Regions from separate parts of the Cupriavidus sp. H18C1 genome, predicted to be linked through region 1. Evidence: predicted binding sites of a transcription regulator. Region 1 holds the regulator's gene; each other region holds the start of a gene.
The links. Region 1 encodes FNR, which switches genes on or off when oxygen is low (the NO sensors DNR and NnrR bind a similar motif). Its sites were predicted from a motif close to TTGATNNNNATCAA; they were not measured.

Region 1 (7,467 bases):
TGGTGCTGTGGCCGCAGGACGTGATCTACCTGGCCGTGCTGCTGGTGATTTCGGCGCTGTCGCTGTTCCTGTTCACCGCGATCGCCGGGCGGCTGTTCTGCGGCTATGCCTGTCCGCAAACGGTCTACACCGAAATCTTCCTGTGGATCGAGCGCAAGGTCGAGGGCGACCGCATCGCGCGCATCCGGCTCGACGGCGAGCGCTGGAGCGCGCGCAAGCTGCGCGTCAAGGCCACCAAGCATCTGCTGTGGATCGCGATCGCGCTGTGGACGGGCTTCACCTTCGTCGGCTACTTCTCGCCGATCGATGCGCTGGGCAGGGCGGTGCTGGGCCTGTCGACCGGGCCGTGGGAGACCTTCTGGATCGGCTTCTACGCGTTCGCCACCTGGGGCAATGCGGGCTTCATGCGCGAGCAGGTCTGCAAGTACATGTGCCCCTATGCGCGGTTCCAGAGCGTGATGGTCGACAAGGACACCTACGTGGTGACCTACGACGCGCAGCGCGGCGAGCCGCGCGGCTCGCGCTCGCGCAAGGCCGACCCGCGCGCGCTGGGCATCGGCGACTGCGTGGACTGCAGCATCTGCGTGCAGGTCTGCCCGACCGGCATCGATATCCGCGACGGGCTGCAGTACGAGTGCATCGGCTGCGGCGCGTGCATCGATGCGTGCAATCAGGTCATGGACAAGATGCGCTATCCGCGCGGGCTGATCCGCTATACGTCCGAAAATGCGATGCGGCGCGCGCTGTCGGCGGCCAATGCGCGCCGCCGCATGATCCGCCCGCGCATCGTGCTGTATGCGGTGCTGTGGCTGGCGCTGGTCGGCGGCTTCGTCTGGTCGGTGGCGGTGCGCACGCCGCTGAAGGTGGACATCATCCGCGACCGGCAGGCGCTGGCGCGCGAAGTCGAAGGGCGCTGGATCGAAAACGTCTACCGGCTGCAGCTGATCAACACCACCGAAGGCGAGTTGGACGTCGCCATCACGGCGGACAGTCCTGGCTTGCCGGGGCTGTCGGTCGAATACGAGCGCGGTGCCGGCCATCTGGCGCCGACCTCCAACCGGCTGCTGCCGCTGCGGCTGCGCGTGCCGCTGGAGCAGGCGGCGCCGGGCACCCATGTGGTCGACATCGTGGTCAACGGTGCCCGGGCCGAGGCCGGCACGGGCACGGACACGGGCACGGGCAACGGCAGCGTGCAGGTGCGGCAGTCCACCCGTTTCATCGTTCCGGACCAACCTTGACGAGGCATCGACATGTCCCAATGCAAACCGTGGTGGAAGGAACCGTGGCCGTGGCTGCTAATCAGCGGCCCGGCGATGGCGATGATGGGCTGCGCGGTGACGATCTGGGTCGCGATGCACCATGCGGATCGACCCATCGTCGACGGCGTGGTGCGTCAGGGGCTGGTGATCCGGCAGGCGGCGACGTCGGCGGGGGGCGGTGACGTCGGCGGAAGCGATGGCGGCTGCACTGGGGCCTGCAACCGCGGCTGCAACGGCGGCTGCAACGGAGGCTGCAACGGCGGCTGCACCGACGGTCGCCACGCGGCACGCGCGCGACGCAGTGAATTCCCACGCGGTGGCGCGGCCATGAAGGCGCGCTGGCTGATGTGGGTGCTGTGGCCCGCCTTCGTCGGCGCGGCCGTGGCGTTCGTGCTGGTGTTCTCGCTGATCGATCCGAGCGAGTTGCGCGTCTTCGGACGGCCGCTCGAGCTGTCGCACGGTGCGATCTACACGATCGGCTTCGGCGTCGCGTGGGCGGTGTGCGCGCTGTCCAGCGCGCTGACGCTGTGCATGCTGCCGGCGTCGATCCTGGCGCCGATGTCGTCGCCGATGTCGGCCGCGGACGAACTGGAGTAGGGCGATGGCGAAGCGGGCGATGCGCGCGAAGCGCGCAATGGGGGCGAAGCTGGCAACGGGGGCGAACCTGGCAACGGGGGCAAAGCTGGCAACGGGGGCAAAGCGGGCAATGGCGGCAATGGCGACCGCCAGCGCCATCGCCGCGCGGGCTTCAGCAGGCCGTCTTTCCCAGCAGCTGGCGGATGCCGTCCATGTCGACCAGCTTGACGTGGCGCTGGCGGATCTGGATCAGTCCGGCTTCGGCGAAGCGCGAGAACAGGCGGCTGACGGTCTCGAGCTTCAGGCCCAGATAGCTGCCGATTTCCTCGCGGCTCATGCGCAGCACGAACTCGGACGGCGAATAGCCGCGCGCCGACAGGCGCTCGGACAGGCTGATCAGAAAGCCCGCCAGCCGCTCCTCGGCGCGCATCGAGCCCAGCGTGATCAGCATCATCTGGTCCTGCGTGATCTCCCGGCTCATCAGCCGCATGAACTGGTGTTGCAGCGACGGCAGCGAGGCCGACAGCGTCTGGATCTCGTTGTAGCGCACCACGCAGACCTCGGTGTCTTCGAGCGCGGTCGCGTCCGACGCATGCCGCATCTCGGTCAGCCCATCGAAGCCGACCACTTCGCCGGGCAGGTGAAAGCCCGTGATCTGCGCGCGGCCGTCTTCCATCGTTACGTGCGTCTTCAGCGTGCCGAAGCGGATCGCATAGACCGCGTCGAGCGGATCGCCGAGGCGATAGAGCGATTCGCCCTTGCGCACGCGCACGCGTTCCTGCACCAGCGTGTCCATCTTTTCGACGTCCTGCGCCGACATGCCGATCGGCAGGCACAGCTGCCCCAGCGAGCAGGTGGAGCAGCGGGTCGATTGGTCGTTCAGGGGGGATGGCGTTCAGCAATTGGAATCCGCGCGAAAGGAGGGAGTTGGCATCGGCATCGCGATGGGCGTCAAGCGTGCGGGCATTCTACCGTGCGGCATCCCGTCGAGGGGAGCGTGAGATGGCGATCGGCGTACTGGCGAGCGTGTTTCTGCTGGCACTGTTGGGCGGCGTCCACTGTGCGGCGATGTGCGGCGGCATCGCACTGGTGCTCGAAGGCGACGACGCGCGGCAGGCCGCGCCGGTGCTCGAAGGCGACGACGCGAGGCGGGCCGCGCCGGTGTCGTTGTACCGCAGCCGCGCGGCCTGGGTCCGCGAACTGCTGGTGCTGCATGCCGGCCGCCTGAGTGCGTACGCAATGCTCGGCGCCTTGCTCGGCGCGGTGGGCGCGACCGCGTGGAAGGCGCAGTATCTGCCCGTGCAGCGCGCGCTGTTCGCGGCCGGCAGTGCCAGTCTGCTGCTTGCCGGATTATGGACGCTGGGCGGCGCGCAACTGGTGGGGAAGGCGCCGGGTGTGAACGCCGTGGCGCGGCGTCTGGCGGCAGCCTGGGCGCGTTGGGGCGGAAGGACCATCGCGCGGCAGGGCGCGGGAGCGGTTCCGCATGGCACCAGCCGGCGTCTGCTGCGCCGCTATGCCGCCGGACTCGCGTGGGGGGCTGGTTCCCTGCGGCATGGTCTACGCCGCGCTCGCGCTGGCCTTGCTGGCCGGCAGCGCTCCGTCTGGCGCGCTGGTGATGCTGGCCTTCGGCCTCGGTACGCTGCCCAATCTGTTGATGCTGTCGAGCCTGTCGGCCGGGCTGCGTGTGCTGGCCCGCCGCGCGTGGGTCCGCCGCGGGGTCGGCGCGGCGGTGGCGCTGTTCGGCGCGGCCGGTCTCGCGCGGGCCGCGATGCTGCCCGAAACGCTGGCCGCGCACGGCTTCTGCCTGACCCTGTGAGGGCGGGCCGGCGCCCGCCGCCCAAGCCCGCGGTTGCAGGCCGGCGCGGGAATGCCATACAATCGCGGGAAGCCACGGCGACCGGGCCGCTTTCGCGCAGGTGTCGTGGTCGCCCGGTCGCGCTTGTTCCAGGCGTCTGTCACGGCACTCATGGGTTTCCATACCCATCTCCCCTCCCCGCACTGTCCGGCTAGAACATCCGGTGTCGACATCGGCCAAGAATACCGGCCAGCGGCGTGGCAGCGAGGGGCCCGACAGGCTGCACGCCAGGCCATGACCAAGTTGTCTCGCAATCCGGACGGTCACGACCGCCCGGGCGTGTCGGCCGCAACAGGGGAGACGGCGCGACGCGCTGGTCCTTCCGCCGACCGATATCGGGAGACGGGCGGACGATCTTCTGCCGGACCGGACCGGCAATCGATGCACCGATGAGAAGCGCGCGGACCCGATGCGGCAAGCATCCCGGTCGGCGGCGCGATGAATGGCGGCAGGCGTCCCTGAAGCGGAACGCGCGCTGCTGAATCGACCAATCTCCAGCGCGTCCGGGTGTCACGGACGCAGATGCAAAGACAGGCCGCACACCACAACATGAATACCCAAGAGGCGAAAATCGTCCTCGAGACGGCGCTGATCTGCGCGCAGGAGCCGCTGCGCGTCGCCGATCTGCGCCGCTTGTTCGCCGACGACGTCGGCGCCGACACGATCCGTGTTCTGCTGGAGGAGTTGCGCAAGGACTGGGAGCCGCGCGGGGTCGAGCTGGTGGCGCTGGCAAGCGGCTGGCGCTTTCAGAGCCGCCCGGCGATGCGCGAATACCTGGACCGGCTCAATCCGGAAAAGCCGCCGAAATACTCGCGCGCGGTGATGGAGACGCTGGCCATCATCGCCTATCGCCAGCCGGTCACGCGCGGCGATATCGAGGAAATCCGCGGGGTCACGGTCAGCACCGAAGTGATCAAGAAGCTCGAGGACCGCAGCTGGATCGAGGTCATCGGCCATCGCGACGTGCCCGGCAAGCCGGCGCTGTACGCGACCACCAAGACCTTCCTCGACGACCTCGGGCTGCGTACGCTGGACGAATTGCCGCCGCTGGAGGATCCGCAGGCGCAGGTCCAGGAAGCCCTGCTGAAGCAGGGGGCCATCGATTTCGAAGAGGTCGCCACGGCGGCAGGCGTCGACGAAGAGGCCTTTGCCGCGGCGCCGGAAGGCGTGGCGCAGGTGGATGGCATCGACGCCGCTGCGGTTCCTACGGCCGATGGGAGCGAAGGGCTGCATGGTGCCGATGCAGTTGATGCTGCCGATGCAGTTGATTCAGTTGATTCAGCTGATGCAGCCGATGCCGCCGATGAGGCGCCCCAAGATGTAGCGCTCGCCGAAGATGTAGCCGCGGCCGGCGTGGCCACCGGGGAAGGGTCCCCTGAGATGTCCGGCGAGGGGCAGCCACAGGCCGATGCCGATGACTCCGCCGAAGCCCCGGCGATGGCCGCGGCGGCAGGGTCCGAGGATGCCGCCGGCGCTGCCGAGGCCACGGACGCTGCCGAAGCCGCCGAAGCGCCCGAAGCCGCCGAAGCGCCCGAAGCTGCCGAAGATGGCGGCGAGTCCGCCGACCAGGCCGACGCCGATGCGCCCCAACTCGATGAACGCGATGCCGACGAGCAAGGCACGCGCGTCCCGAACTAACACCAGATGCAACAAGCGAGTGTGAATACTTTGTCCGACTCTATCGATCAAGACGTGCGCGAGGCTGAGACGCCTGCCGAGGGCGCCGCGCCGCGCCGCAAGGGCCTGCGCCGCGGCCTGCGCAATCTGGTGGCCTCGCGCCGCCAGTCGGCGCAGGACCGCGATGCCGCCGAGCCCGCAGCCGGCGATGCCGGCGCGGCGGTGCAGCCAGAAGGCGGCACCGGCGGCGCCGCGGCGGCCCCCGCGCCCGGATCGCGAGGCGGACGGGGCCGGCGCGCCAAGCCCGCCGAAGGCGAGCAGCCGCGCGAGAACGCCGGCAAGCGCCGCGGCCGCGGCAATGCCGGTCAGGGTGCCGGCCAGAATGCGAGCCAGAACGTCGGCCACCAAGCCGGCGCCAGAGCCGAAGGCGCACGGCCCGAAGGCGAGGCCGGCAACAACGGCCAGCCGCGTCCGGGCGGCAAGCGCAAGGGCGGCAAGAACGCGGCCCGGCCCGCCAAGGGCGCCGGCAAGGCCGCCGCGCCGACCGCCGACAAGGGCGGCGCCAGGCCGGCCGCGAAGGGCGACAAGAGCGCCGCGGCCGAGGACCTGTTCCGCTTCGTGATTTCGGGCCAGTACGACGCCGACGGCGGTGCCGCCGGTGCGGCGCGCAAGGCCAAGCCGGTGCGCGAGCTGTCCGCCGAGGACGATGCGCCCAAGCTGCACAAGGTGCTGGCCGAGGGCGGTCTCGGTTCGCGCCGTGAAATGGAAGAACTGATCCTGCAGGGCCGCGTGTCCGTCAACGGCCTGCCCGCGCATATCGGGCAACGGATCCTGCCGACCGACCAGGTCCGCGTCAATGGCAAGCTGATCCACCGCCGCGTGACCAGCAAGCCGCCGCGCGTGCTGCTGTATCACAAGCCGTCGGGCGAGATCGTCAGCCAGTCGGATCCGGAAGGCCGCCCGACCGTGTTCGACAGCCTGCCGCGCCTGAAGACCGCCAAATGGGTGGCCGTGGGCCGGCTGGACTTCAACACCGAAGGCCTGCTGATCTTCACGACGTCCGGCGATATCGCCAACCGCTTCATGCATCCGCGCTACGGCGTCGAGCGCGAATACGCGGTGCGCACGCTGGGCGAGCTGGCCGAGGCGGATCGCCAGCGCCTGCTGCACGGCATCCAGCTCGACGATGGCCAGGCCAACTTCCTGCGCATCGTCGACGGCGGCGGCGAGGGGGGTCAACCACTGGTATCACGTGGCGCTGACCGAGGGCCGCAACCGCGAGGTGCGCCGCATGTTCGAGGCGGTCGGCCTGACCGTGTCGCGGCTGATCCGCACGCGTTATGGCCAGTTCCTGCTGCCGCGCGGCCTCAAGCGCGGCCGCTGGCAGGAGCTCGAGCCCGAGGAGGTGCGCGCGATGATGGCCGCGATCGGCCTGAAGGCGCCGGCCAAGCAGGCTGGCGCGCCGAAGGGTGCGACCAAGGTCGGCGGCCGCAAGCAGCGCGAGCAGGCCGCGATCGAGGGCAAGCCGATGCCGACCGGCATGGACGGCCTGCCGCGCTTCAACAAGGAAGGTGGCCGCGGCGGCGCCAATCGCGGCCAGCCCGATCCGATGCAGACCTCGATGGGCTATATCACCGCGCCGACGCTGCTGACCTCGCATACCGGCAGGTTCGCGGCCGGCGTCAGCATGCCGCAGCAGCCGGGCATGCGCGGTCCAGCCGGCGGTGGCCGCGGCGGTCCGCGTGGCGGCGCGCGCGGCGCGCAGGGGCAGGGCGGTCAGGGCCAGGGACGTGCGCAGCGGCGCGGCGGCGAGCCCAATGGCAATGTGATCCCCAAGGCTGGAAAGCCGAGCGGCCCCGGGCGCGGACGCCCGCGCGGCGGCAAGCGCTGAGGCGCACGCGCGCCCGGCCGCGAGGCAGCGCCGGGCGAAGGCGGGCACAATTCGTGCCCCCTTCGCTCGGCTTTGCCTTTGTGGCCCTAGCGCGTATAATGCGAGTCTATTCAAAAAGTCATCCTCCAAGGGGATGGGCGAATGATGGGCGTTCCGCCCATTTTTTTTGGTTCGTCCGATCGTCCGAACACGCGGAAAATCGCGATGTGGGGCTCCGCCGGAGATGACGGCAGGCAGCCGGCCATTCGCCGCGGCCTTGCCCGGTAGTT
Region 2 (7,467 bases), 630 kb from region 1:
CTCCGCGACGTTCTCCGACGAGATCCGCGCGCTGGCGGACCGCCTGCTCGACAATCCGGCCTCGATCGAGGGTCGCGCGCCGCAACACCACGGCCGAGACCGTGGCGCAGCGCGTCTACGCGGTCGATCGCGAGCGCAAGCGCGAACTGCTGGCGCATCTGGTGCGCGAGCACGACTGGCACCAGGTGCTGGTCTTCACCCGCACCAAGCACGGCGCCAACCGGCTCGCCGAGCAGCTGAGCAAGGAAGGCCTGTCGGCGCTGGCGATCCACGGCAACAAGAGCCAGTCGGCGCGCACGCGCGCGCTGTCCGAGTTCAAGGCCGGCACGCTGCGGCTGCTGGTGGCGACCGACATCGCCGCGCGCGGCATCGATATCGACCAGCTGCCCCATGTGGTCAACTTCGATCTGCCCAACGTCCCCGAAGACTATGTGCACCGGATCGGCCGTACCGGCCGCGCCGGCGCCGAGGGCGAGGCGGTGTCCCTTGTCTGCGTCGACGAGCACGGCCTGCTGCGCGACATCGAACGCCTGATCAAGCGCCAGCTCGAGCAGATCGTGCTGCCGGGCTTCGAACCGGATCCGACCATCGCCCCCGAGCCGATCCAGAAGGGCCGCCAGGCGCGCGGCCAGAATGGCGGCGGCGGACGGGGACGTCCGCAGGGGAATGGCGCGGGCAATGGTGGCGGCAATGGTGGTGGCAATGGCGGCGCCCGGCCCGCCGCCGGCGCGCCTTCGGGCGAACGTCGCGCGGACGCCCGGCCGCCGCGCCAGCCGCGTCCCGCCCGTCAGCCGCAGGAGGCCGGCGGCGCGCCCCAACGCAATGGCAAGCCGAGCGGCCAGGCCGGCGGTCGGCCCAACGGCCAGCCCAACGGTCAGCCACATGGCCAACCGCATGGCCAGCCCAAGGGCGGTGCCCGCCCGGCCGGCAACGGCGAACGTTCGCAGTCGGCGCCGCGCACGGCTTCCGAGTCGAACGGCCCTTCGCGCAACCGCCGGCCCGGCCCGCAGGCCGCGCTGCTCGGCGGACAGCGCTCGCGGCAGGGGTCGTGACGCGCGCGGTGTCCTAAGCTAGCGCTTAGCCATGGTGACGTCGCCCGATCCCGCCGCCTCGCCGGACATTCCGTTCGCGGGGCTGACACCCGACCTGATCCTCGATGCGCTCGAGGCGGCCGGCTTCATGCCGGACGGCCGGCTGCTGGCGCTGAACAGCTACGAGAATCGGGTCTGGCAGGTGGGGGGTCGAGGACGGCGCGCCGATGGTGATGAAGTTCTACCGGCCGGGGCGCTGGAGCGATGCCGCCATCCTCGAGGAACATGCCTTCGTGCGGCAGCTTGCCGAGGCCGAGATCCCGGCCGTGCCGCCGCTCGCTTGCGGCGGCGGCACGCTGCTGTCGCACGGCGGCTTCCGCTTTGCCGTGTTCCCGCGCTGCGGCGGCCGCGAGCCCGAGCTCAACCGCGCCGATACGCTGACCTGGCTCGGCCGTTTCATCGGCCGCATCCACGCCGTCGGCGCGAGCCAGCCCTATGTGCACCGGCCCGCACTCGATGTCGAGACCTTCGGCGTGGCCGCGCGCGACTGGCTGCTGGCGCAGGACTGCATTCCGACGGATCTGCGGCCGGCCTGGCAGGCCGCCGCCGATCTCGCCATCGACGGCGTGCGGCACTGCTACGAACGCGCCGGCGACGTGGCGCTGCTGCGGCTGCATGGCGACTGCCATCGCGGCAATCTGCTGTGGATCGAAGCGGATCAGGCCCGCGGCGGCAACGCGGGCCCGCATTTCGTCGATTTCGACGACAGCCGGACCGGCCCGGCGGTACAGGATCTGTGGATGCTGCTGGAGGGCGATCGCGCCTCGATGCAGAGCCAGCTGGCCGATATCGTGGCCGGCTACGAGGACTTCGCCGAATTCTCGACACGCGAGCTGCATCTGGTCGAAGCCTTGCGCACGCTGCGTCTGCTGCACTACAGCGCCTGGCTGGCGAGCCGCTGGAACGATCCCGCCTTTCCGGCCGCGTTTCCGTGGTTCGGCACGGCGCGCTACTGGCAGGACCGCATCCTTGAATTGCGCGAGCAGATCGCGCTGATGGACGAGCCGCCGCTGTGGTCGAGCTGAACGGCTGACCGGGCGGCCGTCCCGGGCGCCGCGGCAGCGCCCGGTCTTACTGCCACTTCTACCAGTTGAATGGCCCCGCGTCGGGCTGTCAGGCCTTGTCCGGCGCCTTCACCAGGATCACCGGGCACGACGCGTGCGCCACCACGCGGCCCGCGACCGAGCCGAGCACCGCATCGAAGAACGAACCGCGGCCATGGGTGCCGATCACGATCGCATCGGCGTTCACCGATTTGGCCAGCGCCACGATCCGGTCCGGCGGAAAGCCGCTCAGCGCATGCTTTTCCACGCGCAACTGCGCGGCGCCCAGGATGTCGCACACCGAGCGCATCGCCTTGTCGCTCTCTTCACGATGCCAGTCGTCGATCGCGTCCTTGCTGACGAAGGCACGCACCTGTCCGGTGACCTCCGGGGCGACGTGCACCACGTGCACGGTCCGTTCGCCCTGCAGCAGCTTCCCTTCGGCGATAAAGCGGGCGGCGGCGTCGCTGAAGGCGGAGCCGTCAGTGGCGAGCACGATATGGGTCATGGCGAGGGTTCTCCTATCACGGGCCTTGCAGGCGTTGTCGACGGCCAGGCGGTTCGGCGGTGCCTTGCCTGGCTGAATTCATGATGGCAGCTAGGCGGCGATCTCGCCATGATTCCGGTCAAAAACTCGGCACTTGGTCCGCGGCCATGACTGCCTCGGCACTTATTGCGACAGCAGCAGCCCCGTAAAGGTGACCAGCCACCCACTGGCCAGGCAGGCGCCGATCCACGCGGCGACGATCAGCGCATTGTCTCGAAGGCTCATCGCTTGCTCCTTCTTTCCTTCCTTCTTCCTTCCTTCCTTCATTCCTTCCTTCATCCCGTCCTTCATTCGCCGATCGGCGCCGGATAGTCGGCACGGGTGCGTGCGCCCTCGCTGAAGACGTCGTGCGTGCGGGCGCCCTCCGTGTAGGCGTCGAAGGCGCGCGCGCCGTCGGCGAAGCGGTCCACCGCGCGGAACGTGTAGCCATAGTCGTCGCCCGCGTGCGACCCGCGCACCGGGGCGGCGAACACGCTGTTCAGCGACAGCAGCGCGGTACCGGCGATGGCAGCGCTAAGAACGAGGCGGGCGGTCGTGATCTTCATGATTTTCTCCAGTTGTTGAATTTTGAGAATCGTTTTGCTCGGGGATGTCGTCAGCCGATGGGAGAAGAATAGGCTCACATCCCGGAGGCCACGTGACGTTGCCTCGTATCAGTTATTCAAAGTTTTTAACAATGCGCATGCTTGTGCCGACCCCGCGGGGGGCGCTGCCCACTCCGCGTGCCGGCGCGCATCGCATAGGCTGTTGCTCGCACTTTCGATTCGGAGGGCCGAAGTGCGTGCCGGGAACCGTCGTTCCGTGTCCATTTCCTTCATTTCCGGACGCTCCGCTTGATAGGCTTCGCTCTCCCCACGCAAGACCAACCTTTCATTGCGCTTTATGGCCCACCAGTTCGATTCGCAACTCGACGTTTCCATTCTTTCCGTCCTGCTTGACGACGGCGGCCCCCCGGCGCTGGATGAGCACCCAGGACGTGGCACGCGGCCTGGCCGCCCTGGAGGTGGCCGAGCCGCCCGCCGAGGTGCTGCAACAGCGGCTGGTGCTGCTGGTCGCCGACGGCTCGGCCGAGTGCCGCGCGGAAGGGCGCGGCCTGATGTGGCGCCGCGCCGAATGTGCCGGCAAGGTGCTCGCCAACGCCGATACCTGGCTCAGCGACGAAGAGGCGCTGGCCCTGCAGGTGCTGAAGCGGTTCGCCGGCCGCCAGATCACTTCCGTGATGGCGACCCTGCTGCGGCCGTTGTTCGATGCCGCCGAGTCGCAACTGCGGCGGCGCGGCCGCGAAGGCTGCGCCGGCCGGATCGCCTGGCATCGCAAGCTGTCGGTGGTCGAGCGCAGTTCGCCGCTGGTGCCGCCGCGGCTGCGCGAGACAGTGCTGCTGCCGGTGCTGACCGCGGTATTCGAGGAGCGCAACCTGGAGGTCGTCTATCGGCCGCGCTTCGAGCCCGAGCGCAAGCGCGTGCTGATGCCGCTCGGCGTGGTCGAGAAGGCCGGCATGGTCTACCTGGTGGGGCTGGAAGACGAGGACCCGGCGCCCCAATGCCTGCGGCTGGACCGGGTCCATGCGGCGCACGCGCTGAAGGAGCGCTTCATCTACCCGGACCATTTCTCGCTGGCCGACTATGTGGAGGAGGCGGCCGAATTCGGGCTGCACGCGGACGGCAATATCAAGCTGGCGATCCGCTTCGCCAAGGGCTGCGGCGATATCGTGCGGGATGCGCCGATCTCGCCCGACCAGACCGAGGAGATCGGCCCGGACGGTTCGCTGGTGGTGCGCTGCACGGTGGAGTTGGCGGACTGGCTGGTGCGCTGGCTGCGCTCCTTCGGGCCCCAGGCCGAGGTGCTGGAGCCGGTCTCGCTGCGCCGCGCGCTGGCGCACGAGGTCAAGACGATGGCGCGGGCTTACTGCCGGAACTGAGGCAGGAACTGAGGCAGGAACTGAGGGGCGGCGCTGGGGGCGAGCGAGAGGCGGGCCTCGGGAGGGCGATGGATGGGGCGTCCGATCGGACCCCGGGGGGGGGGCAACGGCGCCGGCACGGCGGCAAGCCGCGGCGCCAACACCCCCGGCACCGATACCCGCGGCGCCAAAACAAAAAGGGGTCAGCTTGCGCTGACCCCTTCGAAATACTGGTGGCGAATCAGGGACTCGAACCCCGGACCTGCGGATTATGATTCCGTCGCTCTAACCGACTGAGCTAATTCGCCGACGAAGACCGCCATTATACGGGCCGTTGGTTCGCTGTCAACACTTTTGTGCGGGCCCTTGCATCCGGTTCCGCTCCCCGGCCCCAGCCGCAGGCGCAGCCGACAAAAAAGCCGGCGGCCCTCCCGGACCGCCGGCTTCGTTGCGGGTTTCGCCGCCGGCACGAGAGCCGGCGGGCGCGATGCACGGATCAGTCGTTCGCGTAGATATCCACGTCCTTGGTTTCGCGGATGAACAGCGAGCCGATCACCAGCGTGATGCCGGCGATCACGATCGGGTACCACAGGCCGTAGTAGATGTTGCCGTTCTGCGCGACCAGGGCGAACGAGATGGTGGGCAGCATGCCGCCGAACCAGCCGTTGCCGATGTGGTAGGGCAGGGACATCGAGGTGTAGCGGATACGGGTCGGGAACAGCTCGACCAGCATCGCGGCGATCGGACCGTAGACCATGGTCACGTAGATCACCAGGATCACCAGGATCACCAGCACCATCACCGTGTTCATCTCGGCGGGATCGGCCTTGGTCGGATAGCCGGCCGCGGACATCGCCCCGGCGACCTCCTTCTTGAAGGCGTCGATCTTCGCCTTGCTCTCCGGCTCGAAGCTATGGCCCTGCGGCACCAGCGCCGCGTTGAAGGACTGGATCTCGCGATCGCCGATCTTGACGGTCGCGGTGGTCCCGGCCGGTGCCTCGACGACTTCGTAGCTGGCCGACGACTGCGCCAGCGTGCGCTTGGCGATGTCGCAGGAGCTGCGGAAGTCGATCTCGCGGGCGATCGGGCTGCCCTGGAACGAGCACTGCTTCGGATCGGCGGTGACGACGATCTGGGCCGACTGCTGGGCGCGCTCCAGCGCCGGGTTGGCGTAGTGGGTCAGCGCCTTGAACAGCGGGAAGTAGGTCAGCATCGCCAGCGCGCAGCCGGCCATGATGATCCACTTGCGGCCGATCTTGTCCGACAGCGCGCCGAAGAACACGAAGAACGGCGTGCCGATCACCAGCGCGCCGGCGATCAGCAGGTTGGCGGTCTTGGCGTCGACCTTCAGCACCTGCGTCAGGAAGAACAGCGCGTAGAACTGGCCCGTGTACCAGACCACGGCCTGGCCGGCGGTCAGGCCCACCAGCGCCAGGATCACGATCTTCAGGTTGCGCCATTGCGCGAACGATTCGGTCAGCGGCGCCTTCGAGGTCTTGCCCTCGGACTTCATGCGCTGGAACGCCGGCGATTCGGCCATCGACAGCCGGATGTAGACCGAGACGCCGAGCAGCACGATCGACAGCAGGAACGGAATGCGCCAGCCCCAGACCTCGAAATCCGGGCCGGTCAGCTGGCGGCACACCAGGATCACGATCAGCGACATGAACAGGCCCATCGTCGCGGTGGTCTGGATCCACGAGGTGTAGGAACCGCGCTTGCCGTGCGGCGCGTGTTCGGCCACATAGGTGGCCGCGCCGCCGTACTCGCCGCCGAGCGCGAGGCCCTGCAGCATTCGCAACGCGATCAGGATGATCGGCGCGGCCCAGCCGATGGTGGCGTAGCTGGGCAGCAGGCCGACGATGAAGGTCGACACGCCCATGATCAGGATCGTCACGAGGAACGTGTATTTACGTCCGATCATGTCGCCGAGGCGGCCGAACACCAGCGCCCCGAACGGCCGCACGATGAAGCCGGCGGCAAAGGCGAGCAGCGCGAAGATGAAGGCCGAGGTCGGATCCAGGCCGGCGAAGAACTGCTTGGCGATGATGGCCGCCAGCGAACCGTACAGATAAAAGTCGTACCACTCGAATACCGTGCCGAGCGACGAGGCGATGATGACTTTCCTCTCCTCTGCCGTCATCGGGGTGTTCTGCGCGCTGCCTCCGGGCACCGCGACATTTGGGGCATTGGCCATTTTGTCTCCTCCTACTGTTCAGGGGTCCTTCGCACGGCCGCGCAAGGCAGGCGGCCACGCCGCGTTCCGGCGCGGGCCGTCGAATGTGTGTGGATTCTGGGAGGCGAAACTTACGGCGTTCTGACAGCAGAGGGTGCGCAGGGGCCGATATTGCTCGGGGGTATACGCTGGCGCCGCGCGGCGCTGGCGCCCGCCTTTCGTGGGGGAGAGGGGCGATGCTGCGATGCGGGATGCCACAGGTCCCGATCACGCGCCGAGCAGGGCTGCAGGCGGTGTTGCAGGCCGCGCTGCAGGCCGAGTTGCAGGCAATGCTGGGGGCGGTGCGCACGGCGCCGAAAAGGATGGTGAGCAGGTGCCCAGCGCGGCCGCGGCGTTCAGCGGTGCCGCGCGGCATCGCCGTCGTTGGCGTGTCCGCCATCGTCCCTCGGCGCGTCCCCCGTCTCGTCCCTTGCCTCGTCCGCCGGCTCGCCGATCTCGCGATCGGCCCGGTTCATGCGCCAGGCATAGGCCGCCGCCATCAGCACGTACAGGATCAGCAGCCCTTGCGCGCCGGCCCAGAACGAGAAGGGCCAGCCGAAGAAGTCGAAGCGCAGCTCGCGCGCGAACCAGCTGACGCCGAACGTGCCGGCAAACCACAGCGCGAGCAGCACCGCGGTCCAGCGCAGGTTGGTGCGCCAGGCGGCCGCGGCGCG
Region 3 (7,467 bases), on a different replicon from region 1:
GACCATCTGGGTGGCCAACGCCTCGTTCAGAGGCGGCAGACCGATGGAGCGGTCGCCGAAGCGCTCCACCGCGGTGCCGCCCTGGCCGAACAGCACCACGGGGCCGAAAACGGGATCGGTGGCAATGCCGACGATCAACTCTCGTGCACCCGCGCGGCCGGCCATACGCTGGACCGTGAATCCGTCGAGGCGCGCGCCGGGATGGGTGGCACCGATGCGCTCGAGCATCCGTGTCGCAACGGCGCGCACTTCTTGGGACGACGCCAGATCCAGTGCCACGCCGCCGACCGACGATTTGTGAGTCAGGTCTGGGGGAGCGTATCTTCAGCGCAACCGGGAAGCCGATGCGCGATGCCACCTCGGCGGCGTCGACGGGGTCGCGCGCGACCTCGGTTTCGACCACCGGTATGCCGTAGGCCTTCAGCAGGCGCTTGGATCGCGCCTCGTCCAGCATCGTCGTCCCTTCGCGCAAGGCGGCCTCGATCACGGCCCGCGCGGCGTTGTTGTCGACGCATTCCGTGTCGTCCGCCTCGGCGGCGCTCGGCACATGCAGCAGCATGTGTTGATTGCGCTGGAACTCCACCAGCTGCAGAAAGCCGCGAATCGCCTGCTCGGGCATGGCGTAAGCCGGGATGCCGGCTCGCTGGCAGAGCAGCCGCGCGTCGCGCGCATCATCGCCACCGAGCCAGCACGCGAGGAACGGGTGCGCTGCGCTGGCCGCGCCGTCGATGATGGTCTGCGCCACGGCGCGGGTGGGCACCAGTGCGGTCGGTGCATGGATCGTGAGCACGGCGTCGACGTCGCTGGCATGCGAGACGACGGCCAGTGCATTCGCATACCGGCCAGCGTCGGCGTCGCCAACGATGTCGACGGGGGTTGCCGCGTGACCATCCCGCCGGCAGGCATCGGTCCAGCGCTGCAATGGTGTCGACACCGAGGGTCGCCAGGGTGCCACCGCTCAGCACCAGGGCGTCGGTCGCCAGCACGCCTGCGCCACCGCCGTTGGTGACGATACAGAGGCGCTCGCCCGCCAGCGGACTCCCCCGAGCCAGCGTCTCAACGGCGTCGAACAGCTGCTCGGTGGAGGTGACGCGCAGCAAGCCTGCGCGCCGGATGACGGCATCCCACACATCGTCTGCGCCGGCCAACGCGCCGGTATGCGAGGCGGCGGCACGCGCGCCGTCGGGGACGCGCCCTGCCTTGACGATCACCACCGGCTTGCTTCTGGCTGCGGCGCGGGCCGCGCTGAGGAACTTGCGGCCGTCGCGAACGGCCTCCACATAGAGAAGGATGGCGCGCGTGGAGGCATCCGTCGCCAAATAGTCCAGCACGTCGGCGACATCGATATCCGTACTGTCGCCGAGCGAGACAAAGTGCGAAAAGCCGATGTCGCGCGAGCGAGACCAGTCCAGCACCGCGGTGGCAAGCGCGCCGGACTGCGTGGCGAAGGCAAGCGGCCCGCTCTTGAGCGGGCCTGTGGCGAAGCTGGCGTGCAGGCCGACCCGCGGCACCATCAGGCCGACGCAGTTCGGCCCCAGCACGCGCAGCAGGTAAGGCCGGCTGGCGTCGAGGATGGCTTGCCGCCATGCGGCCCGCCGGCCGCCCTCAGCGGGGGGGCCCGCCGTCACCACTACCACCGCGCGCGTACCGATCCGGCCCAATTCTTCGACCAGTTTCGGGACCGACTCTGCCGGCGTGCAAATGACGCCCAGTTCTGGCGCCTGTGGCAGCGCGGCGACGTTGCGGTAGCAGGGCCGTCCTGCCAGCGTGTCGTACTTGGGATTGACCGGAAACACGGGCCGGGCGAATCCACTCTCCATCAGGTTGGCGAGGATCGCGGCGCCGATGCTGCCGGGCCGGCGCGATGCCCCGATCACGGCGATCGACTCGGGCCGGAACAGATGCTCCAGATTGCGCGTGCTCATTGCCGCGGGCGCCGGGGAAGGTGCGTAGAGTCGGGCCGCATCGGCTCAGTCCTCCTTCTCGCTGCGGATCATAAGTACAGGCTTGTTGGTCTGCCGAATCACGCGCCTTCGGCGACGCTCCCCATCACGAGTCGGCGCACACCGCGTCGGCCGTGCGTACCGAGAACGATCAGATCCGTGTTCCTCGCATCGGCTTCCGCGACGATGGTATCCGCGATCTTGCCGGGCGACACCGGCCGCTCGATCAGCTTCAGCTGGTGTTCGATGCCGGCCTGCGACAGACGCTGCCCGGCCTCGTTCAGCGCCTGTTGCCCGTTGGCGAGGATTGCCTTCATCAGCAAGTCGGGGTTGTAGTAGCCCGTATCGAAGTAGACGTCGACATTCTCGGCAATGAACAGCGCCTCGACTTCGGCTCCGCACGCCTTTGCCAGCGTGATGGCCTGGCTCAGGGCGAGGTCGGACGAACTGCTGCCGTCCACCGCCAGGACGATCTTCCTGTACATGATTGCACTCCTCCGTAGGTGGGCTGGCGCCCGGGATCGCGATGTCTGGAGCTTAGCCGTTCAATGGCGAACGCCGTTGACCTTGATCAACTTTGCGTCGATCACGGTCCGATCTTGAGCACCGCCGCGCCGGCAAGGCGGCCGGCGCGCAAGTCCGACAGCGCCCGGTTGGCATCGGCCAGCGCGTACGGCGTGACCTGGATGCGCAGGGGCACTTCGTTGGCAATGCGCATCATCGCGTGGCCGTCCGCGCGGGTCAGATTTGCCACAGAAACCAGGCGGCGCTCCTGCCAGAGCAGGCTGTACGGAAAACCCGGGATGTCAGACATATGGATCCCACCGCAGACGACTGTTCCCCCTTTGTGTACGGCGGCGAGCGCCAGCGGCACCAGCTCCCCGACCGGAGCGAAGATCAGAGCGGCATCAAGCGCCACCGGCGCGACCTCATTGCTGCCGCCAGTCCACAAGGCGCCGCTTGCCCGTGCCAGCGCCTGGGCGGCGGTGTCGCCCGGACGCGTGAAGGCATAGATCTCCGTGCCTCGCGCGAGGGCTATTTGGGCGACCAGATTCGCGGCTGCGCCGAAGCCATAGATGCCGATTCTTCGCGCAGGGCCAGCCATATTGAGGGTGCGTAGCCCGATCAGGCCCGCGCACAAAAGCGGGGCGGCCTGCAGATCGTCGTAAGCCTGCGGAATCGGAAAGCAATACGCCGCATCGGCCACGGCGTACTCGGCGTAGCCGCCGTCGCGGAGATAGCCCGTGAACTGCGGGGCATCGCACAGATTTTCCTGGTGATTGAGGCAGTAGGCGCACCGCATGCAGGTGCGCCCAAGCCAGGGAACGCCGATCCTGTCGCCGGGGCGGAGACCAGTCACATCGGGGCCACAGACGTCGACGCGGCCGACGATCTCATGGCCAGGAATCAAGGCGGGCTTCGGTAGCGGCAACTCGCCATCGACGATATGCAGATCGGTCCGGCAGACGCCGCAGGCGGATACCGCGATCCGGACCTCGCCAGGGCCGGGCTCGGGAATGGGCACTTCGCGCGATTCCAGCTCGGGCGAACGGCCATCGAAGACCATGGCATGCATGGTGGTTGGAGCCGGGGAGGTCATGGCTGATGGACGTAGGTGCCCGGCGCATCGGCGAGCGCACCTGGGGGAGGGGTCACGGGGGGCTTGGCGACCGGTCGATTTCGCTTCGAGCCACTGCTGCCAGCATGGCCACCAGGAGCCATCGGCACGCTGCGCGCCGTCGAAAAACGCCATATCGATGTCCGCCAGGGCGATCGGGTCCCCGTCGACACAGTACGCGCCGCGCGCCAGCTCGTTCGACAGATAAAGTCGATGCAGGCACTCGGAGTGAAGTCGGTATGGCAATCGCGTGGTATCGCGATTCCACGAAACAAGATCGTTGGCGCGCAACCGCTTGCCAAGCATGTACTCGTTGAGCACGCGAGAAGCCGCGCGATCGCGCGTGCCGAGCAGCTGGAATGCCGCGCCGAGCTGCCAGCCGTCGAGATATCCCTGGCTCCACATCAAGGCCTCGAGAACCGCCATCGCGCTGTGGTCGATGAACAGCCCCAACTCTCCGGGTTCGGAAAAATCAACCTGCGCGGCAAGAAGGGTGGCAGTGCGCAGCCGTTCGCCGTCGCCATCGCGCGCAAGTTGCGCGGCAGCGATGGCGAGCAGGGTCCCGCCAAGGCAATAGCCGACGCCGTGAACACCGGCGCCTGCGCATCGGGCGCGGGCGACGTCCAGTGCCTGCAGCAGGCCTTGCTTCAGATACTCGTTCATACCCGTATCGCGCGCCTCCGGGCCGGGATTGCGCCAGGACACGATGAACACCGTATGTCCCCGTGCCACAAGGTACCGGACCAGCGAGTCGTGCAGCTGTAGGTCAAGGATGTAGTACTTCATGATCCAGGACGGCACGATCAGGATGGGCGCGGTCCAGACCTGCGCGGTGCTCGCGGAGTACTGTTGCGCTCATGGCAAGGCATTACGGCGCCGGTCCGTTTCAATATCGACTGTAGGAGCGGGGGGCGATATCGCCTTGACCTGTGTCAATGGAAGAGCCGATCTGCCCGTGTTTCGTGCTAGGGAGCGCGCGCAATCCCTTGACGTGCATCAATACGAGTGGCGGTCCCTTCCGTACAGTGAAGGCATGTAACGTCAGGAGAATCGCCATGCCTTACAGCAACATCATGGTCCACCTGGACGCCGGCCGGCGTGCGATGCATCGACTGGAGCTGGCCGCAGGCCTTGCCAGGGATCACGGTGCCAGGCTGATCGGTCTGTATGCAGGCTTCATGCCGGATCCGGCCTGGTTCTATTTGATGGAGGGCGCCGGAATCGTGCTGGAAGCCGATCGCAGGCGCAGGCAGGAAATCAGAGAGGTGGTGCGGCGCCAGTTCGAGGCGTGCATGCACGCTTTTGGACTGGAGCGTGCGCAATGGCGGGTCGTGGAAGGGGTGCTGCCGTCTGCAGTAGTGCGCGAAACGCGCGAGGCCGACTTGATTGTCGCAGGTCAGTACGATTCGGAGGACCCGGGCAGCTATGTAGCACCGCAGTTCGTCGAGTCGCTCGTGCTGGAGTCTGGGCGCCCCGTGCTTGTCGTTCCTTACGCGGGGACGTTCGAGACGGTCGGGCGCAGAGCGGTGCTGGCATGGAACGGCAGCGGGCAATCGGCTCGTGCCCTGCACGACGCCGTGCCATTGCTGGCCGGGGGTGCCGTGACGGTGATCAGTGTCGAGGAAGAACTCAGACCACCGCACGCGGACGCCAGCCCGGTCGAACAGGCCCTGACAGCGCTGGGCGACCATGGCATTCAGGCGCGCGCCGAGTCTGCCCTTTGTGACGACGATATGGCGGTGGCAGAATTCCTGCTGTCGCGAACGGCGGACTGCGGAGCCGACATGATCGTGATGGGCGCATATGGGCGCGGCAGACTGCGCGAGATGGTGCTCGGTGGCGTCACGCGGACCATGCTGGCGGCGATGACCGTACCGGTGCTGATGTCCCACTGACCGGCAATGAGCATCTGCACGCAGATCGATTGCAACCCGCTTCTCAGAGGGGCGGGCACAGAGGATTCAGGACATGCGTTTGCAATTCTTGGGAGCGACGGATACGGTCACCGGGTCGCGATTCGTACTCGATACAGGACGGTCGCGCGTGATGGTCGATTGCGGATTGTTTCAAGGCTACAAGGCGCTGCGTCTGCGTAACTGGGACCGGTTGCCGGTGGAGCCGTCGAGCCTCGACGCCGTTGTACTGACGCACGCGCATCTGGACCACAGCGGCTACGTGCCGCTACTGGTCAAGAACGGCTTTCGGGGGGCGCGTCTACTGCACCGCTGGGACGGCGCAATTGTGCGGCATCCTGTGGCCGGACAGTGCACATCTGGCCGAGGAGGACGCCGCTTATGCAAATCGCAAGCACTTCTCGCGGCACCAACCGGCGTTGCCGTTGTATCAGACAGCCGATGTCGCGCGGGCGCTTCGCCGGCTCGAATTGGTCTCCTTTCATCAACGGCGCCGCGTGACCGATGACATCGATGTCGAGTTATCACGCGCCGGCCATATCATCGGCTCGGCTGTCGTCACGCTCCATGTCAACGGTCGTCGAATCGTCTTCTCGGGGGACCTTGGCAGACAGCAGGATCTGGTGATGCGACCGCCTGAACCGATCGAACATGCCGATGTCCTCCTCGTCGAATCGACGTACGGGAACCGGGCACATCCCCCGGACGATCCTCGCGACACGTTCGGAGCGGCTGTCACGCGGACGGTCGAACGTGGCGGCACGGTTATCGTCCCCGCGTTCGCGGTCGGACGCACGCAGACGATTTTGTATTGCTTGAAGTGGCTGCGTGATCAGGGCCGATTGCCATCCGTGCCGGTGTACCTGAACAGCCCGTTGGCAATCAATGCGACCAAGATATTCGCATTGCATCCCGAGGATCTTCGGCTAAACAGAGATCAGATCGCTTCTGCGTGCGAGCTGCCGATCCTCTTGAAGAGCACCGATGAGTCGATCGCGCTGAACAAGAGTCGGGCGCCGAAGATCATCATCGCGGGCAGCGGCATGGCGACCGGCGGGCGCGTGGTGCACCATATCGAGCACTTCGGAGGCGACGCGCGCAATTCGATCCTGTTGTGTGGCTTTCAAGCTGCCGGCACAAGAGGCGCTGCTTTGGCTGAAGGCGCACGCTCGCTGCGGATTCACGGCCGCGAGGTGGCGATTGAAGCCGAAGTCATCGAGATCGAGAACCTGTCCGCGCACGCCGACGCAGAAGAGTTGATGGGATGGCTGGGAACATTCGCCGCGCCACCGCGAAACACGTTTATCGTCCACGGCGAACCGCCGGCTGCCGATGCCTTGCGTCAGCAAATCGAGCGGCGGTTGCGGTGGCACGTGACGATGCCGGAGTATCGGGAATCGTATGACCTGGGATAGGACGCATCGCGCGGCGAAGGGCGGCCATCATTGAAGGAGAGCAGCCATGGAAGAAGTCCTGATTGTCTACTACTCCCGTACTGGCACCACTCGCCAGGCGGCCCAACAGCTTGCTGCGTTAACCGGGTGGCCGCTTGCCGAGGTGGTCGACGAGTCGAGCCGTGCCGGCTGGGTCGGCGACCTGAGGTGCGTGCTCGATGTCGTGCTGCGACGGCGTCCGGCCTACGGCTATCAGGGGCCGGGCTTTGCCGGCACCGAACATCTGGTCGTCATGGCTCCGGTTTGGCTTGGCCGGCTTGCTGCGCCGATGCGAGCCTTCCTGTGCGACCGTGGGACGCTGGCCAATGGCGTATCGGCTGTTATCGTGATGGCCTCGCGGGGCGGCCTGAGTGCCGGCGAGGAGATTGGGCGCATAGTCGGACGCGCTCCGCGTCCCATGTTGACCTTACGGCAGCGCGACGTGCAGAGCGGAGCGGCAGCCGGGGGCGCTGGAAGGCTTCGTGGCCGACTGGAACACCGAGCAGCGAGGTCAGGGCGCTCCTAACCGGCCAGCATGGCTTTCGCCGCGCGAAGCATGA

Region 2: the regulator FNR is predicted to act here: its motif matches at 2,751-2,764, upstream of OJJOAM_RS13005 (universal stress protein).
Region 3: the regulator FNR is predicted to act here: its motif matches at 4,548-4,561, upstream of OJJOAM_RS23235 (universal stress protein).

The regions. Positions count from the first base shown of each region.
Region 1 is NZ_CP186008.1:3,422,688-3,430,154, forward strand. Features, by position in the region: gene ccoG (cytochrome c oxidase accessory protein CcoG) at 1-1,238, shown strand, start outside; partial or broken gene OJJOAM_RS15695 (lipoprotein transmembrane) at 1,251-1,430, shown strand; gene OJJOAM_RS15700 (hypothetical protein) at 1,587-1,856, shown strand; gene fnr (fumarate/nitrate reduction transcriptional regulator Fnr) at 2,008-2,655, opposite strand; partial or broken gene OJJOAM_RS15710 (sulfite exporter TauE/SafE family protein) at 2,838-3,651, shown strand; gene scpB (SMC-Scp complex subunit ScpB) at 4,240-5,328, shown strand; partial or broken gene rluB (23S rRNA pseudouridine(2605) synthase RluB) at 5,335-7,198, shown strand.
Region 2 is NZ_CP186008.1:2,794,704-2,802,170, forward strand. Features, by position in the region: partial or broken gene OJJOAM_RS12995 (DEAD/DEAH box helicase) at 1-1,052, shown strand, start outside; partial or broken gene OJJOAM_RS13000 (serine/threonine protein kinase) at 1,084-2,116, shown strand; gene OJJOAM_RS13005 (universal stress protein) at 2,205-2,642, opposite strand; gene OJJOAM_RS13010 (hypothetical protein) at 2,969-3,226, opposite strand; gene OJJOAM_RS13015 (helix-turn-helix transcriptional regulator) at 3,643-4,599, shown strand; tRNA gene OJJOAM_RS13020 (tRNA-Met) at 4,810-4,886, opposite strand; gene OJJOAM_RS13025 (MFS transporter) at 5,075-6,775, opposite strand; gene OJJOAM_RS13030 (DUF4212 domain-containing protein) at 7,150-7,467, opposite strand, start outside.
Region 3 is NZ_CP186009.1:1,624,895-1,632,361, forward strand. Features, by position in the region: gene OJJOAM_RS23205 (GNAT family N-acetyltransferase) at 1-279, opposite strand, end outside; partial or broken gene OJJOAM_RS23210 (acetate--CoA ligase family protein) at 368-619, opposite strand; gene OJJOAM_RS23215 (acetate--CoA ligase family protein) at 672-1,925, opposite strand; partial or broken gene OJJOAM_RS23220 (universal stress protein) at 1,971-2,428, opposite strand; gene OJJOAM_RS23225 (zinc-dependent alcohol dehydrogenase family protein) at 2,530-3,519, opposite strand; partial or broken gene OJJOAM_RS23230 (PHA/PHB synthase family protein) at 3,540-4,410, opposite strand; gene OJJOAM_RS23235 (universal stress protein) at 4,617-5,456, shown strand; partial or broken gene OJJOAM_RS23240 (MBL fold metallo-hydrolase RNA specificity domain-containing protein) at 5,530-6,889, shown strand; gene OJJOAM_RS23245 (flavodoxin family protein) at 6,936-7,433, shown strand.